One region of the Vogesella facilis genome, then DNA from elsewhere that is predicted to be linked to it. Evidence: predicted binding sites of a transcription regulator. Region 1 holds the regulator's gene; each other region holds the start of a gene.

What was found. The regulator FNR, encoded in region 1, switches genes on or off when oxygen is low (the NO sensors DNR and NnrR bind a similar motif). The targets are predictions, from matches to a motif close to TTGATNNNNATCAA.
Region 2: the regulator FNR is predicted to act here: its motif matches at 1,156-1,169, upstream of ubiU (ubiquinone anaerobic biosynthesis protein UbiU).
Region 3: the regulator FNR is predicted to act here: its motif matches at 2,906-2,919, upstream of ACFOLG_RS02935 (quaternary amine ABC transporter ATP-binding protein).

What each region holds. Positions count from the first base shown of each region.
Region 1 covers NZ_JBHRXN010000001.1:129,834-134,895, reverse strand. The annotation lists gene ACFOLG_RS00695 (RNA methyltransferase) at 125-901, shown strand; gene ACFOLG_RS00690 (DUF1853 family protein) at 898-1,809, shown strand; gene ACFOLG_RS00685 (flavodoxin family protein) at 1,814-2,269, shown strand; gene fnr (fumarate/nitrate reduction transcriptional regulator Fnr) at 2,325-3,071, opposite strand; gene hemN (oxygen-independent coproporphyrinogen III oxidase) at 3,183-4,589, shown strand; gene ACFOLG_RS00670 (Rrf2 family transcriptional regulator) at 4,670-5,062, opposite strand, start outside.
Region 2 covers NZ_JBHRXN010000005.1:541-5,602, reverse strand. The annotation lists gene ACFOLG_RS01950 (bestrophin family protein) at 126-1,043, opposite strand; gene ubiU (ubiquinone anaerobic biosynthesis protein UbiU) at 1,228-2,226, shown strand; gene ACFOLG_RS01940 (U32 family peptidase) at 2,232-3,137, shown strand; gene ubiT (ubiquinone anaerobic biosynthesis accessory factor UbiT) at 3,124-3,558, shown strand; gene ACFOLG_RS01930 (ankyrin repeat domain-containing protein) at 3,786-4,241, opposite strand; gene ACFOLG_RS01925 (hypothetical protein) at 4,580-5,062, opposite strand, start outside.
Region 3 covers NZ_JBHRXN010000009.1:15,588-20,649, forward strand. The annotation lists gene ACFOLG_RS02915 (electron transfer flavoprotein subunit beta) at 1-5, shown strand, start outside; gene ACFOLG_RS02920 (aromatic ring-hydroxylating oxygenase subunit alpha) at 83-1,342, shown strand; gene ACFOLG_RS02925 (FAD-binding oxidoreductase) at 1,479-2,582, shown strand; gene ACFOLG_RS02930 (hypothetical protein) at 2,614-2,895, opposite strand; gene ACFOLG_RS02935 (quaternary amine ABC transporter ATP-binding protein) at 3,025-4,203, shown strand; gene ACFOLG_RS02940 (ABC transporter permease) at 4,270-5,062, shown strand, end outside.

The DNA.
Region 1 (5,062 bases):
TGGGCAATCGTCGTCCCGCTGTCGGGCGACGCCTGCCGTAAACTTGTCTGGGTTAAGGAGCGACAAAACCCCGTCGCAGCGACGGACGTTTCGGAAAACCCGCGATTCTACGCAAAATCACCCGATGAATAAACCCCAAGTACCTGATTTTTTGAAGAACATTCGCGTCGTGCTGGCTCGTCCCAACCACCCGGGCAATATCGGTTCGGCGGCGCGGGCGATGAAGACCATGGGCCTCACCCGGCTGTACCTGGTGGCGCCCAAGGTGTTCCCGTCCGACGAGGCCGACACGCTGGCCTCCGGCGCGGTGGACCTGCTGCAGACCGCCACCGTGGTGCCGACGCTGGCGGAGGCGCTGGCCGACGTCACCGTGGCCTGCGCGCTGACCAGCCGCCGCCGCGAGCTCAGCACGCCGCTGTCCACCCCGCGCGAAACCGCGCCGGAATTGATCGCGCGCGCGCGCGACGGTGAGCAGGTGGCGCTGGTATTCGGCAACGAGACCTTCGGCCTGTCGATCGAGGAAGTGGAGCAGTGCAACCGGCTGGTGACCGTGCCGGGCAACCCGGACTACTTCTCGCTCAACCTGGCGATGGCGGTGCAGGTGATGACCTACGAGCTGTTCAGCCATACCGGCGTCAGCGTCGACTACCTGAAACCGGACGGCGTCAGCGCCACCCAGGGCGAGGTGGACGGCATGGTGGATCACCTGAACGCCACGCTGGAAGACATCGGCTACTACCGCCGCCGCAACAGCGAACGCATGATCCGCCGCCTGCGCACCATGTTCCATCGCGCCGGCCTGCTGCGCGAGGAGATCGATATCCTGCGCGGTTTCTACAAGCAGGCGCAGCGCCTTGCCGGCAAGGCGCAGGGCGCAGATTCAGACGACAGCGCATCATGAACTACCGCCACCGGCTGGCCGAGGGCCTCAGCGCGCTACGCTGCCCGCCGGTGCGCGATCTGGCTTTTCTGCTTACCTGCCCGGCGCCGTGGCACAGCGGTGCCGAGATCGACAGCGCGCGGCTGCTGGGGCCGCAAGGTTGGCCGCAACTGCTGGCGCTGGATGCCGCGCCGCAGCCCTTGCTGGCCTGGCTGGTGGCGCGGCCGACGCGGCGGCTGGGGGTGTATGCCGAGTCGCTGCTCGAATTCTGGTTCGAGCTGGCGCCGCATATCGACTGCGTGGCGGCCAACCTGCCGCTGGCCGAGCACGGCCGCAGCATAGGCGAATTCGACTACCTGCTGCGTATCGACGGCCAGCCGCTGCACCTGGAGGCGGCCAGCAAGTTCTACCTGCAGCTGGATGCCGCCGGCGGCGAGCTGGTCGGCCCCAGCCTGCGCGATGCTTGGCCGCTGAAATACCGCAAGCTGGCCAGCCAGCTGGCGCTGGGTTGCCACCCGGCAGCGCAGCTGCCGGCCGGCTTTGCCGGCTGCCCGGCCTACAGCCGGCTGTCCGGCTGGCTGTTCTACCCCGGCGCGCCGCGGCCGCAATTTCCTTGCAACCCGGATGCCTGCTGCGGCTGGTGGCGGCGGCTGTCCGAATGTTGGCCGCAGCATGCCGCCGACAGCCGCTGGCTGATCCTGCCGCGGCTGAGCTGGCTGGCGCCGGCGCGCGCTGCCGTCGAGTCGGTGCTGAGCCTGGCGCAGCTGCAGGCCGAGCTGGCGGTGGCCGACGGCGCGCGGCTGGTGGCCGAGCTGGTGCCGGCGGCCGACGGCGACTGGCATGAGATCGCGCGCGGCTTCGTGGTGCGCGACGACTGGCCGCGGCCCGGCATGCTGGCCGAGCTGCAACGCAAGCTGGCTGCATCGTAGCCCCATGAAGACCCTGCTGTTCGTCTACGCCAGCCAGAGCGGCCATACCCGGGCACTGGTGATGGCCGCGGCGGGCGCCGCCGGCGGCGAGGACAATGTGGCGGTGCGGGTGCTGCCGGCACTGCAGGCCGGCATCGACGAGCTGCTGGCCTGCCACGCGCTGGTGCTGGCCACGCCGGAGAATTTCGGCTACATGGCCGGCGCGCTGAAGGATTTTCTCGACCGCACCTTCTACCCGGCGCAGGGCAAGGTGGCGGGTCTGCCGTACGCGCTGATCATCAGCGCCGGCAACGACGGCCAGGGCGCGCTGACTGCCATCCGCCGCATCGCCAGCGGCTACCCGCTGCACGAGGCGCTGCCGCCGCTGCTGGTAAAGGGCGAGGTGACGGAGGCGGCGTTGGCCGCCGCGGCGGAACTGGGCGCCACGCTGGCGGCGGCGCTGTCGATCGGCGCCATCTAGCACCGGACTGGCATGCAAAACGCCCCGCAGGGCGGGGCGTGGTGGTGGAGCTGGCTTAGCGCAGGCTGTTGGCTTGCGAGCAGCCGGCCACCAGCGCCTTCAGCTCTTCCGGCTGCAGCATCTGGATATGCTTGTGGTCCACCTTCAGCCAGCTTTGCTGCTGGAACTTGGACAGCGTACGGCTGACGGTTTCCAGTTTCAGGCCGAGGAAGCTGCCGATTTCCTCGCGGCTCATGCGCAGGATGAAATCGTTGGCGGCAAAGCCGCGCGCGGCCAGCCGTTGCGACAGGTTGAGCAGGAAGGCGGCCAGCCGCTCCTCCGCCTTCATATTACCCAGCAGCAGCATCACCGACTGGTCGCGCACGATCTCGCGGCTCATCAGGCGGAAGAAATGGTGCTGCAGGCTGGGGATGTCGCGGCCCAGGGTTTCCATGCGGTTGAACGGCAGCTCGCACACCTCGCTGTCTTCCAGCGCGATGGCGTCGCAGCCGTGCTGGCTGGCGGAGATGCCGTCCAGTCCCATCAGCTCGCCGGACATCTGGAAGCCGGTCACCTGCTCGCGGCCGTCCTGGCTGGAAACGCAGGTCTTGAAGAAGCCGGTACGCACCGCGTACAGCGAGCGGAAGCCTTCGCCGGAGCGGAACAGGTATTCGCCACGCTTCAGGCGGCGGCTCTGGCGGATCACCGCATCGAGCTGGGCCATTTCTTCCCGGTTCAGGCCGACTGGCAAGCAGAGTTCGCGCAAACTACAGTTGGAGCACGACACTTTCAGTGTGTGCAGGGAGGGGGTTTGCTCGGTCATGGGTTCCGGTTTTCGCAAGGCTAGAGGCTTGCTTGACACGCGTCAAAGCGTGGCAAGTGTCAATTAGCGCAAATTTACCAGCCCACCACCAGTTTTCCAAGCCAGAAAATTATGACACCCACCGCCCCCTTTATGCCGACCCAATGTGTTTTCGATCGCGAGCTGATCGAAAAACTGGAAGGTTCCGGCCCGCGCTACACTTCCTACCCCACTGCCGACCGCTTTCACGGCGGCTTTGGGGTCAAGGATTACGAACACTGGCTGCAGCAGCATGCCATCGGTGCCAGCCATCGGCCGATCTCGCTGTATGTGCACGTGCCGTTCTGTAACACCATCTGCTACTACTGCGGCTGCAACAAGATCATCACCAAGGACAAGAGCCGCGCCGACCAATACTTGGACTACCTGGAAAAAGAAATCGCCCTGGTGGCCGGCCGCCTCGGCTACCGCGAGAAGGTGATCCAGCTGCATTTTGGCGGCGGCACGCCGACCTTCCTGTCCGACGAGCAGCTCAGCCGGGTGATGGCTGCCATCAACCAGCATTTCGAGCTGCTGCCGGATGGCGAGTTTTCCATCGAGATCGACCCGCGCAAGGTTGGCCGCGACACCGTGCTGCACCTGGGCCGGCTGGGCTTTAACCGCATGAGCGTGGGCATCCAGGACTTCGACCCGGCGGTACAGCAGGCGGTGAACCGTATCCAGAGCGAGGAGGAGACCCTCACCGTGATCAGCGCCGCGCGCGAGGCCGGCTTCAAGTCGGTGAGCGTCGACCTGATCTACGGCCTGCCGCTGCAGAACGCCGACTCGGTGCGCCGCACGGTGGACAAGGTGGTGGCGATGAACCCGGACCGCATCGCGCTGTACAACTACGCGCACCTCCCCAGCGTGTTCATGCCGCAGCGACGCATCAACGAGGCTGACCTGCCCAGTGCCGCGCACAAGCTGGACATCCTGCAGAATTCGGTGCAGCAGCTGGCCGACGCCGGCTATGTGTTCATCGGCATGGACCACTTCGCCAAGCCGGACGACGAGCTGACCCGCGCGCTGCAGCAGGGCCGCTTGCAGCGCAACTTCCAGGGCTACTCCACCCACGCCGACTGCGACATGATCGGCCTGGGGGTGTCGTCGATCGGCAAGGTCGGTCCCTGTTATTCGCAGAACGAGAAGGATATCGACGCCTACTACGCGGCGCTGGATGCCGGCCACCTGCCGGTGCTGCGCGGCATGACGCTGACCCAGGACGACATCCTGCGTCGTAGCGTGATCCAGTCGCTGATGTGCCGCTTCTCGCTGTCGGTGGAGGCGATCGAGGAAACCTTCGCCATCAACTTCGCCAATTACTTCGCCGACGAGCTGCCGCTGATCCGCGAGTTCCAGCACATGGGGCTGCTGACCTTCGACGGCGACTTCCTGATGGTGGCGCCTAAGGGCCGCTTCCTGATCCGCAACATCGCCATGGTGTTCGACCGCCACCTGCGCGAGCGCGAAACCCGCGCGCGCTACTCCAAGACCATCTGAGGCCGGCGACAGCGCGGCGGCAGACGCAACAAAGCCCGGCATAGCCGGGCTTTTTGTTTGCGGCCAACCTTGGCGGATGCCTAGCTGCGGCTGGGCACGCCCATCAGGTGCAGCACGGCGATGGCCTCGCCGGTGGGGGTGGCCACCACATCGGCCAGGGTGTAGCGGTCCAGCACCGCGAAGAAGGCGCCCAGCGCCTCGTCCAGCACGCCTTTCAGCTGGCAGCGGCCACGCAGGAAGCACGGCGGCTCGGCACAGTCGATCAGGTCGCCGATGTCTTCCAGCGAGCGGATCACCTCGCCCAGCCGGTAGTGCGCGGCGGGGCGAGACAGCGCCAGCCCGCCGCCCTTGCCGCGGCTGGTGGCCAGCCAGTCGTGCTGCGCCATGAAATGCACCACCTTGACCAGGTGATTGCGCGACACGCCAAAGCGTTCGGCAATCTCGCTGATGGTGACCGGGGTCTCGCGCTGCGG
Region 2 (5,062 bases), on a different contig from region 1:
CTTGTAAACGCCGCACCGCGCCGTTGTTGCCTTGTCTCGCGCCAGCCCGCGAGGCCGTAGGGCGGTGCTGAAAGCAAAAAGGTTGGCCGCATGCGGCCAACCTTTTTTGTTACTAGCGAGGAGGGTCAGTGCAGGTAGATGCCGTCCGGCTGCGGCGGCGGCACCTGCATCGGCACGCCCTGCAGTTCGCGCAGCGAGGCCTCGATATTGTGGCTCATGGCGGCCAGTGGCAGATCGTTGCCCTCCTTGCCGAACGGCTCTTCCAGCTCGTCGCCCAGCGTGTCCAGCGCCAGGAAGGTGTAGGCGATGAACACCGCGATCAGCGGCGTCACCCAACCGATGCTGGTGGCCAGGCCGACCGGCAGCAGCATGCAGTAGATGGTGACGGTGCGGTTGAGCAGCACGCGGTAGGTAAACGGAATCGGCGTGGTGCTGATGCGCTCGCAGCCTCCCTGTACTTCCACCAGCGTATCCATGTTCTTGTCCAGCATCTGCCACTGCCAGTCGTTGATGCTGCCGTCGCGGCGCAGCTCGGCCAGCAGTTGCTGCAGCCAGGCCAGGATCAGCGCCGGCTGGTTGCGCGCCTGCTGTACGCGCTGCCACTGCGCCGGCGGCAGCAGCCGCTGCAGGTGGGCGCTGACATCCTCCTGGCGCAGATGGCCTTTCAGCGCGTAGATAAAGGCGCAGATGCCGTCGATCAGCGGCGTGGTCTGCGGCGCGGCGGGGGCCAGCGCCAGGCATTTGCCGGTCAGCTCGCGGCTGGCGATCAGCAGGCCGCCCCACAGCTTGCGCGCCTCCCAGAAGCGCTCGTAGCTGGCCGAGTTGCGAAAGCCGAGGAAGATGGCCAGCGACACCCCCAGCAGGGTGAAGATGTAGATGTTCAGCGATGACTGCGCATGGCGGCTGATCCACCACGGCGCCCAGATGCTGGCCAGCAGCGAGATGCCAAGCACCAGCAGCAGGCGGCTCATGATGCGGGGGACAACCGAGCCTTGCCAGATGAACAGCAGGCGGAACCAGTGGTAGCGGGGGCGGATGATCATGGTGCAGAGGTGGCGGGGTGGGCAGCCGCCCATCATAGGCCCTATGTTGCAGTGCGGTAAACGGGATCGGCCCGCCTTTTGCGCACGGCGTGGTGCCGTGGCGGCTAAATGCTTGATTTGCGGCAATGGCGGCCGGCGGCGGCTGGGCTAAGGTCTGCCCGTTTTGCTTGCAAGGAATCCCATCATGCCGCTTCCGGAACTGGTCTGCCCGGCGGGCAGCCTGCCTTCGCTCAAGGCCGCGGTCGACAATGGTGCCGACTGCGTGTACTTCGGCCTGAAGAACGACACCAATGCCCGCAACTTCGCCGGGCTGAATTTCGATGCCAACAGCGCCGCCGAGGGCATCCGCTACGCCCGCGCCAAGGGCGTCAAGACGCTGCTGGCCATCAACACCTTTGCCCAGGGCGCGGAAAGCGCGCGCTGGCAGCATGCCATCGACGAAGCCGCCGAGCTGGGCGTCGATGCGGTGATCCTGGCCGATTTCGGCCTGCTGGATTACGCCAGCCGCCGCCACCCGCAGCTGCGCCTGCACCTGTCGGTGCAGGGCTCGGCCAGCAATTACGAGGCGGTCAACCTGGCGCAGCAGCTGTTCGGCGTGCAGCGTGCGGTGCTGCCGCGGGTGCTGACGCTGGCGCAGGTGGAGCAGGTGATCGCCCACACCGATGTCGAGATCGAGGTGTTCGGCTTCGGCAGCCTGTGCGTGATGGCGGAAGGACGCTGCCTGCTGTCCAGCTACGCCACCGGCCAGTCACCCAATACCCACGGCGTGTGCTCGCCGGCGCGTTTCGTGCGCTGGGAGGAGGGTGCGCAGGGCATGGATGCGCGGCTGAACGGCATCCTGATCGACCGCTACGCACCGGACGAGCCCAGCGGCTACCCCACGCTGTGCAAGGGCCGTTTCGAAGTGGAGGGAAGCACCGGCTACGCGCTGGAAGAGCCCACCAGCCTCAACGTGCTGCCGCTGCTGCCGGAGCTGCTGCGCATCGGCGTGGCCGCCATCAAGGTGGAAGGCCGTCAGCGCAGCCCGGCCTATGTGGCGCAGGTTACCCGCGTGCTGCGCCAGGCGCTGGACAAGGCCGCACAGGGTGGCCGCCACGCCGACCCGCTGGCGATGGCCACGCTGGGCAAGCTCTCCGAGGGCCAGCAAGTGACGCTGGGCGCCTACAACCGACCATGGAAATGACCGACATGCCACTCCCGCTGCAACTGGTGCTGGGGCCGCTGCTGTACTTCTGGCCACGCGACCAGGTAATGAACTTCTACGCGGAGGCCAGCAGCTGGCCGCTGCAACGGCTGTATCTGGGCGAGGTGGTGTGCTCGCGCCGCCAGCAGCTGCGCACCCAGGACTGGATCGCGCTGGCCGCCGACATCGCCGCCAGCGGCAAACAGGCGGTGCTGTCCAGCCAGGCGCTGCTGGAAAGCGAATCCGACCTCAAGCGGCTGCGCAAGCTGATCGACAACGGCGAGGCGCTGGTGGAGGCCAACGACGCCGGTGCGGTGCACCTGCTGCAACAGCGCGGCCTGCCGTTCGTCGCCGGCCCGTACCTGAACATCTACAACAGCGACACGCTGCGGCTGTACCGCCGCCTGGGCGCACAGCGCTGGGTGCCGCCGGTGGAAATGTCCGGCGACAGCGTGCGCCGCATCGCTGCGGCCAACCCGGACATCGAAACCGAGGTGTTTGCCTGGGGCCGGCTGCCGCTGGCGCTGTCGTCGCGCTGCTTCACCGCGCGCCACTACCAGCTGAACAAGGATGACTGCCAATTCCGCTGTCTGGAACACCCGGACGGCATGACTTTGGCCACCCGCGAAGCGCAGGATTTCCTCGCCATCAACGGCATCCAGACCATGTCCGCCGGCTGCCACAGCCTGCTGCACGAGATCGCCGCACTGCCGGCACGCGGCGTGCACGCGCTGCGCATCAGCCCGCAGCACCAGCACCTGGCCGCCGTGGTGCAGGCCTTTGCCACCGCCATTGCCGGCGAGCAGCCGGAGACCAATCTGGCCACCCTGGCACCGGGGCCGCTGGTGAACGGCTACTGGCACGGCGAACCCGGCATCGTGTTGAAGGAGGTGGCGCATGGCTGTGCCTGATCTGAAAGTGCCGGCCGCACTGGCACGAGTGCTGGGCAAGCTGCCGGCCACCCCGCCGGTATGGGGCATGGTGCGCATGCTCAACCTGCTGGCCGTTCGCGGCGTGCTGCCGGTGGATCACAGCCTGCTGGCCGGGCGCCAGTTCTGCATCCGCGTGCTGGATGCCGGCATCAGCCTGCATTTCGCCAGCGACGGCAGCCGTTTCGTCGCCAGCCGTGCCGATACCCCGCATGATCTATTGCTGGCGGCCAACCTGGCCGATTTCGCCCGCCTGATGCTGCGCGAAGAAGACCCGGACACCCTGTTCTTCAACCGCCGCCTGCGCATCGAAGGCGATACCGAGCTGGGGCTGACGGTGAAAAACCTGCTGGACAGCGTGGACTGGCAGAACACACCGCTGGCGCGTTTCATGGCGGTGTAGGGGAGGGAAGGTTGGCCGCAACGGCCAACCTTTTGCTGCGGGGGCATAGCCCCGCACGGGTGTGCGGTAAAACTACTGGGCCTTGTCGGCGCGGTGATTGGGGTAGCTTAGGCTACCCCAATGCTTGTCTGGACTGGCCCTGTGGAGCCGGGCGACGCCGCCAAACGCCAGCCAGCGTGCAACGTATTTGTGATTACCGCCGTTCAAATTACCCAACGGCCTTCCGGTCAAGGTTTCTTCAGCGCCGCATACATTGCAGCCCGGCGTTTGGCCGGGAGCTTGCCGACACAGTCGATGGGCTTGTGGCCATATTTGTCGGTCTCAGCCAGCGATGCGCCATGCGCGACTAGATCGGCGGCAATGGCGGGGCTGGAGTCGAGTATGGCAGCCATCAGCACGGTAATTTCACTGGTGCGGGTGCTTGCATTGACGTCGACCCCCTTCGCAATCAAATCCTGAACGATCCCCTGATCCTTGGCGGCTACTGCATAGAACAGCGGCGTGGTGCCATCGTAACCATCGACGTTGGGATTCGCGCCGGCTTGCAGCAGCGCCTGCACCGCAGTGAGGTTGTGGGCATCGATTGCGTACACCAGTGGGGTTTTGGAAACGCTATCTAAGCTCTGGTCGATATCACAATGCTGCAGCTGTACATCAGTGGCGACAGCCGGCTTAGTAACCATCTGAGAGTTTGGCGTTACCTTGGGAAATCCATAATTTCATTTAAGTGTGAGAAATCTCTGGCAGTAAACACATCCATGTTACATATTGGTCGTTATGTTTTTCATGTAAGTTTATTGTCGCAAAAAATTTGAATAAATACTGATTTTTATTCATATTGCTTGGAAGAGTTTTTTGCATGCCAAATCTAAATTGTCACCATCTAATTCACTAAGCGTGGCTCTGTTTACTAATTTCCATGTTTTCAAATTATAAACGCCAGGGTACGTATCGCCGGTGCAGTCTGGTTCTCCATTAACAGAGACATATTGGCCATTTTTTGAAATAATTCCGTTTTTGATTAGGCTGAATACATTGTTGAGCTGTTTTTTATTGATTTTCTTTTGTCAAAAAAACCTTTGGCTATTATCGCCTCTTTCTTCGATTTTGTGTCGTATACTTCTGCTAAGTATCCATGTGGTGAAGTTGAATAAATGTCGGCGCTTAGTACCAATCCCTTGGCTTTATTGATATCAAATAAAATGCTTTTTATTGACGTGACTTTTGCTTGTTTGGTACAGGAAATTAGCTCATTTTTTGCTATGTAGTCATGTTCTGACAGTATGACATACTCGCCATCGTTGCTCAGTCGTGGTGACAACCTAGGGTCGGACCCAATTGCTGCTGTTAAATTTTTGATAATGCAATTTTTATCTTTTCCAATTGCTATGACTGTATTGTTCAACCCTGCTGTAAAAATATAATCGCCAGCTATAGGTAGTTGATAGCTTTCATTCGCATGGACTAGCGCTGAAACAAGAAGTGTTATGTAGACAAAGATATT
Region 3 (5,062 bases), on a different contig from region 1:
TCTGACAACTACTTGCTGTTTTCCGCCCCACCCGGCAACAGCGCACCCCCTGCAAACCGCGTTGTTTTTGGAGAAGATCATCATGACTAGCAGCACGATCGCGTTTCATCCGGCCGTCAACCTGCGCGAACTGGTGGCCCGCCGCGTGCCGGGCTACAGCCTGGAAGCCCCGTTCTATACCTCGCCGGCGGTGTTCGATGCCGACATGGAACACATCTTCAGCAAGCACTGGATTTATGTCGGCGTATCGGTGGACGTGCCGGAGCCGGGCGATTACATGACTGTGCAGCTGGGTCAGCAGCCGATCCTGATCGTGCGTGATGATGACAACGAAATCCGCGCCTTCCACAACGTCTGTCGCCATCGCGGTTCGCGGCTGTGTGCCGAGGACAAGGGTACCGTCGGCAACCTGGTGTGCCCGTACCACCAGTGGACTTACGATCTGTCCGGCAAGCTGATCTTCGCCGATCACATGCAGGAAGGCTTCGACCTGTCGCACCACAGCCTGAAGTCGGTGCACCTGCGCAATATGGCCGGCCTGCTGTTCATCTGCCTGGCCGACGAGCCGCCGGCCGACTTCGACGCCATGGCCGAGGTAATGACCCCGTACATCGCTCCGCACCAGATCGACAACACCAAGGTGGCGGTGCAGGTGGACATCATCGAGCAGGGCAACTGGAAGCTGACGCTGGAAAACAACCGCGAGTGCTACCACTGTACCGGCAACCACCCGGAACTCACCGTGTCGCTGTTCGCCTACAGTTACGGTTTTGCACCGAAGGAAGAAACCGCCGAGGGCCTGCGCCAGTACGAGGAAATGGTGGCCGACCGTCACCAGCACTGGGAATCCTGTGGCCTGCCGTCCACCGAGGTGGAGCGCCTGTCGGATGTGAGCGGCTTCCGCACCATGCGCATGCCGCTGGACCGTAGCGGCGAGTCGCAAACGCTGGACACCAACGCCGCCTGCAAGAAGCTGCTGGCCGACTTCAAGGATGCCTCCATCGGCGGCCTGTCGTTCTGGACCCAGCCGAACTCCTGGCACCACTTCATGGCCGACCACATCGTGACCTTCAGCGTGATTCCGCTGTCCGCCGACACCACCCTGGTGCGTACCAAGTGGCTGGTGCACAAGGATGCGGTGGAAGGCGTGGATTACGACGTGAAGAACCTGACCGCGGTGTGGAACGCCACCAACGACCAGGACCGCCGCCTGGTGGAAGAATCGCACCACGGCGCCAAGAGCAAGGCCTACCAGCCGGGCCCGTACTCGCCGTTCACCGAAACCCTGGTGGAGAAGTTTAGCGACTGGTATATCCGCCGCCTGGGTGCCGGCCTGGAGTAAACAAGCACGAGACCTGCGGCCGGTCACCTGCGCACCCGCGCCGGCGGCCGGACCAGCCAGGCAGTACCACACACACCACCGGCAGGTTGGCCGCATGCGGCCAACCTTTCCGGGCCAGCAATGACAGGGTGCCATCATGACTACCGCCACTCCCACCTTCGCCTTTACCGAACCGGCGCCGTACTGGCAAAGCGGTGTCGACGACACCCTGCAATGCGTGTCGGTGCACGATGAAACGCACGACGTGCGCACCTTTACCTTCCGCGCGGTGCCGGCGCGGCGTTTTGCCTACCTGCCGGGGCAGTTCCTCACCCTGGAGCTGAACATCGACGGCCAGACGGTAAACCGCTGCTACACGCTGTCGTCGTCGCCGACGCGGCCGGATACCGTCACCATCACCGTCAAGCGGGTGCCGGGCGGGCAGGTGTCCAACTGGCTGCACGACAATCTGCAGCCGGGCATGAATCTCAGCGTGCTGGGGCCGTCCGGCGAATTCAGCTTCGCCCACGCCCCGGCCGAGCGTTACCTGTTCCTGTCCGCCGGCAGCGGCATCACGCCGCTGATGTCGATGAGCCGTGCGCTGGGCGATCTGGGCGGCAGTATCGATGTCGCCTTCGTGCACAGCGCGCGTTCGCCGGCCGACCTGATCTTCCGCCACGAGCTGGTGCAGCTGGCGCGGGCGCGCCCCGGCTTCCGCCAGGCCGCCATCGTGCAGAGCCGCCATCCGGAACCGGAATGGCACGGGCTGGAGGGCTTTCTCGACCTGCCGGCGCTGGAGCGGCTGGTGCCCGATTTCCGCCAGCGTGCGGTCTACTGCTGTGGCCCGGCGCCGTACATGGCCGCGGTACGTTCGCTGTTGCAGGCTGCCGGCTTCGATATGGCGCTGTACCACGAAGAGAGCTTCAATTTTGCCGAGCTGAACGCGGCGGCAGACGCGGGCACGGTAGAGGAGGTGGCCGAGGCGCCGGCCGGCGAGGGCGGCTTCGAGGTGCGGTTTGCCAAGCTGGGCGATGTGGTGCATACCAAGCCGGGGCAGACTATCCTGGCGGCGGCGCAGCAGCAGGGCCTGCGCGTGCCGTCGTCCTGTTCCAAGGGGCTGTGCGGCACCTGCAAGACCAGGCTGCTGGAGGGGCAGGTGGACATGAAACACGGTGGCGGCATCCGCCAGCGCGAGATCGATCAGGGCTGGATTTTGCCATGTTGCAGTGTGCCATTAACGCCGGTGGTGCTGGACCGCTGACGGCATTTTGGCCGCGAATTCGCCCTTTATTTCACGCCGTTCGAGTGCCAACCGGACGGCGTTTTCCATTTTTACCGCCGCGCAAACAGTATTTTTTGCTGTCAAGCGCGGAAAAAAAGCGCATGCTGACCTGTCTGGTAACGACCGGCGCTGCGTTTTTCGCCACTGCAGCATGCACAAATACGGGGACGGAAGTGCCCGTCTGGCGGGCATCGCAACGATATAAGCCCCTTCTGTGGTACTGATTGGTGCAATGTCGTTTTCGGGCAGGTTGGCGTCGGTTGGTCATTGCTTCCCCAGTCGTATCGTCCATATCTTTTTCCTTGATACATATCAATTACTACAACAGCTTGGGTGTGGTTACGCCGGTTGTTTGCGCAGTGCAACACAGGCACGGCGCTTGCTGCGGTGCAGCAGCCTCGCCAGGGCAAAGGAGAAAGCGATGCAGTCAGGCAAGATCGTGGTAGAAAACCTGTACAAGGTTTTCGGAGACAAGCCGCAGGACGCAATGCGTCTGCTTAAGCTTGGGGAAACCAAAGAAACGGTGTTCCGCAACACTGGCCAGGTGGTTGGCGTGAACAATGTGTCGTTCTCGGTGGACGAGGGCGAAATCTTCGTGCTGATGGGCCTGTCCGGCTCCGGCAAGTCGTCGCTGATCCGCCTGATCAACCGGCTGATGGATCCCACCGACGGTCGCATCCTGCTGGATGGCCAGGACATCACCAAGCTGTCGCCGGCCGATCTGGTGTCGCTGCGCCGCCGCGACATGAGCATGGTGTTCCAGAGCTTTGCGCTGATGCCGCACCGCACGGTGCTGGACAACGCCGCCTTCGGCCTGGAGATCGCCGGGGTTGGCCGCAAGGAGCGCGAGAAGCGCGCGATGGAGGTGCTGGAGCAGGTCGGCCTGGCCACCTTCGCCCGCAAGATGCCGCACGAGCTGTCCGGCGGCATGCAGCAGCGCGTGGGCCTGGTGCGCGCGCTGGCGGTGAATCCGTCGCTGATGCTGATGGACGAGGCATTCTCCGCGCTGGACCCGCTCAAGCGCAGCGAGATGCAGGACATCCTGCTGCAGCTGCAGCGCGATCACCGCCGCACCATTTTCTTCGTGTCGCACGATCTGGAAGAGGCGCTGCGCATCGGCACCCGCATCGCCATCATGGAAGGCGGCCGCCTGGTACAGGTGGGCACCCCGCAGGAGATCATCGAAAACCCGGCCGAAGACTACGTGCGCGAGTTCTTCAAGAGCGTGGATACCTCGCGCTACCTGCTGGCCAAGGATCTGCTCGACCCGCATGGCGTGGGCGTGATGGTGAACGGCAATCTCGCCGGCCAGCCGGACGCGCAGCATCACTGGGTGGCCTGTGTCTCCGGCGACCACAAGCTGCTGGGCCTGGTGGGTCGCGATACGCTGGGGGAGGCGGGCTGTAACCCGGCCGAGCGTTGCGTGCCGGTATCGCCGGTCAACCCGGCCTCGGCGCTGCCGGATGTGCTCAAGCGCCTGCAGGGCCAGCGCGAGCCGCTGCCGGTGATCGACCACGACGGCCGCTACCTGGGGGTGATTACCGCTTCCAGCGTACTGTCCAAGTTGTCCGAGCACCGCCTGCAGACGGCCGTGCACTAAGCCGCGATCCGCTTCCCCGATTGATGAGGACGGCGCCGCTGGCCTGTCCGTACTGGAGTACACGCCATGAACGATATCTGGCAAAAATTCATCGCCAACCCGCACGACTTCCTGCCCATCGGTGAATGGGTCAACGACTTCATTCATTTCCTGCTGGATAACAACGGCGGTGCCTTCGACGCCATCGGCAAATCGGTGGACCTGTTTGCCGAAGGCGTGGAGGTGGCGTTGCTATCGCTGCCGGTGTGGCTGGTGATCGGCTTCTTCTGTGCGCTGGGCATCTGGCGCCTGACCTGGCGCTTCGCGCTGTTCGTGCTGGCGGCCTTCGCGCTGATCCTGGGCACCGGCTTCTGGGCGCAGACCATCGCCACGCTGGCGCTCACGCTGTCGGCCACCATCATCAGCCTGCTGCTGGGCGTGCCGCTCGGCATCTGGTGTGCGCGCAGCCGCCGCGTCAACACCCTGGTGCGTCCGGTGCTGGACTTCATGCAGACCATGCCGGCCTTCGTGTACCTGATCCCGGCCGCCATGTTCTTCGGCCTGGGCCGTGTGCCCGGCATCCTGGCCACCGTGGTGTTCGCGGTGCCGCCGGCAGTGCGCCTGACCAGCCTGGGTATTCGCCAGGTGAACAAGGAGCAGGTGGAAGCCGGTCACGCCTTTGGCTGCACCCCGACTCAGCTGCTGTTCAAGGTGCAGCTGCCGATCGCGCTGCCGGCGATCATGGCCGGCGTCAACCAGACCATCATGATGGCGCTGTCGATGGTGATCATCGCCTCCATGGTGGGCGCCGGTGGCCTGGGTAACGACGTGCTGGCCAGTATTCAGCGCCTGGACGTCGGTCTGGGCTTCGAGAGCGGCC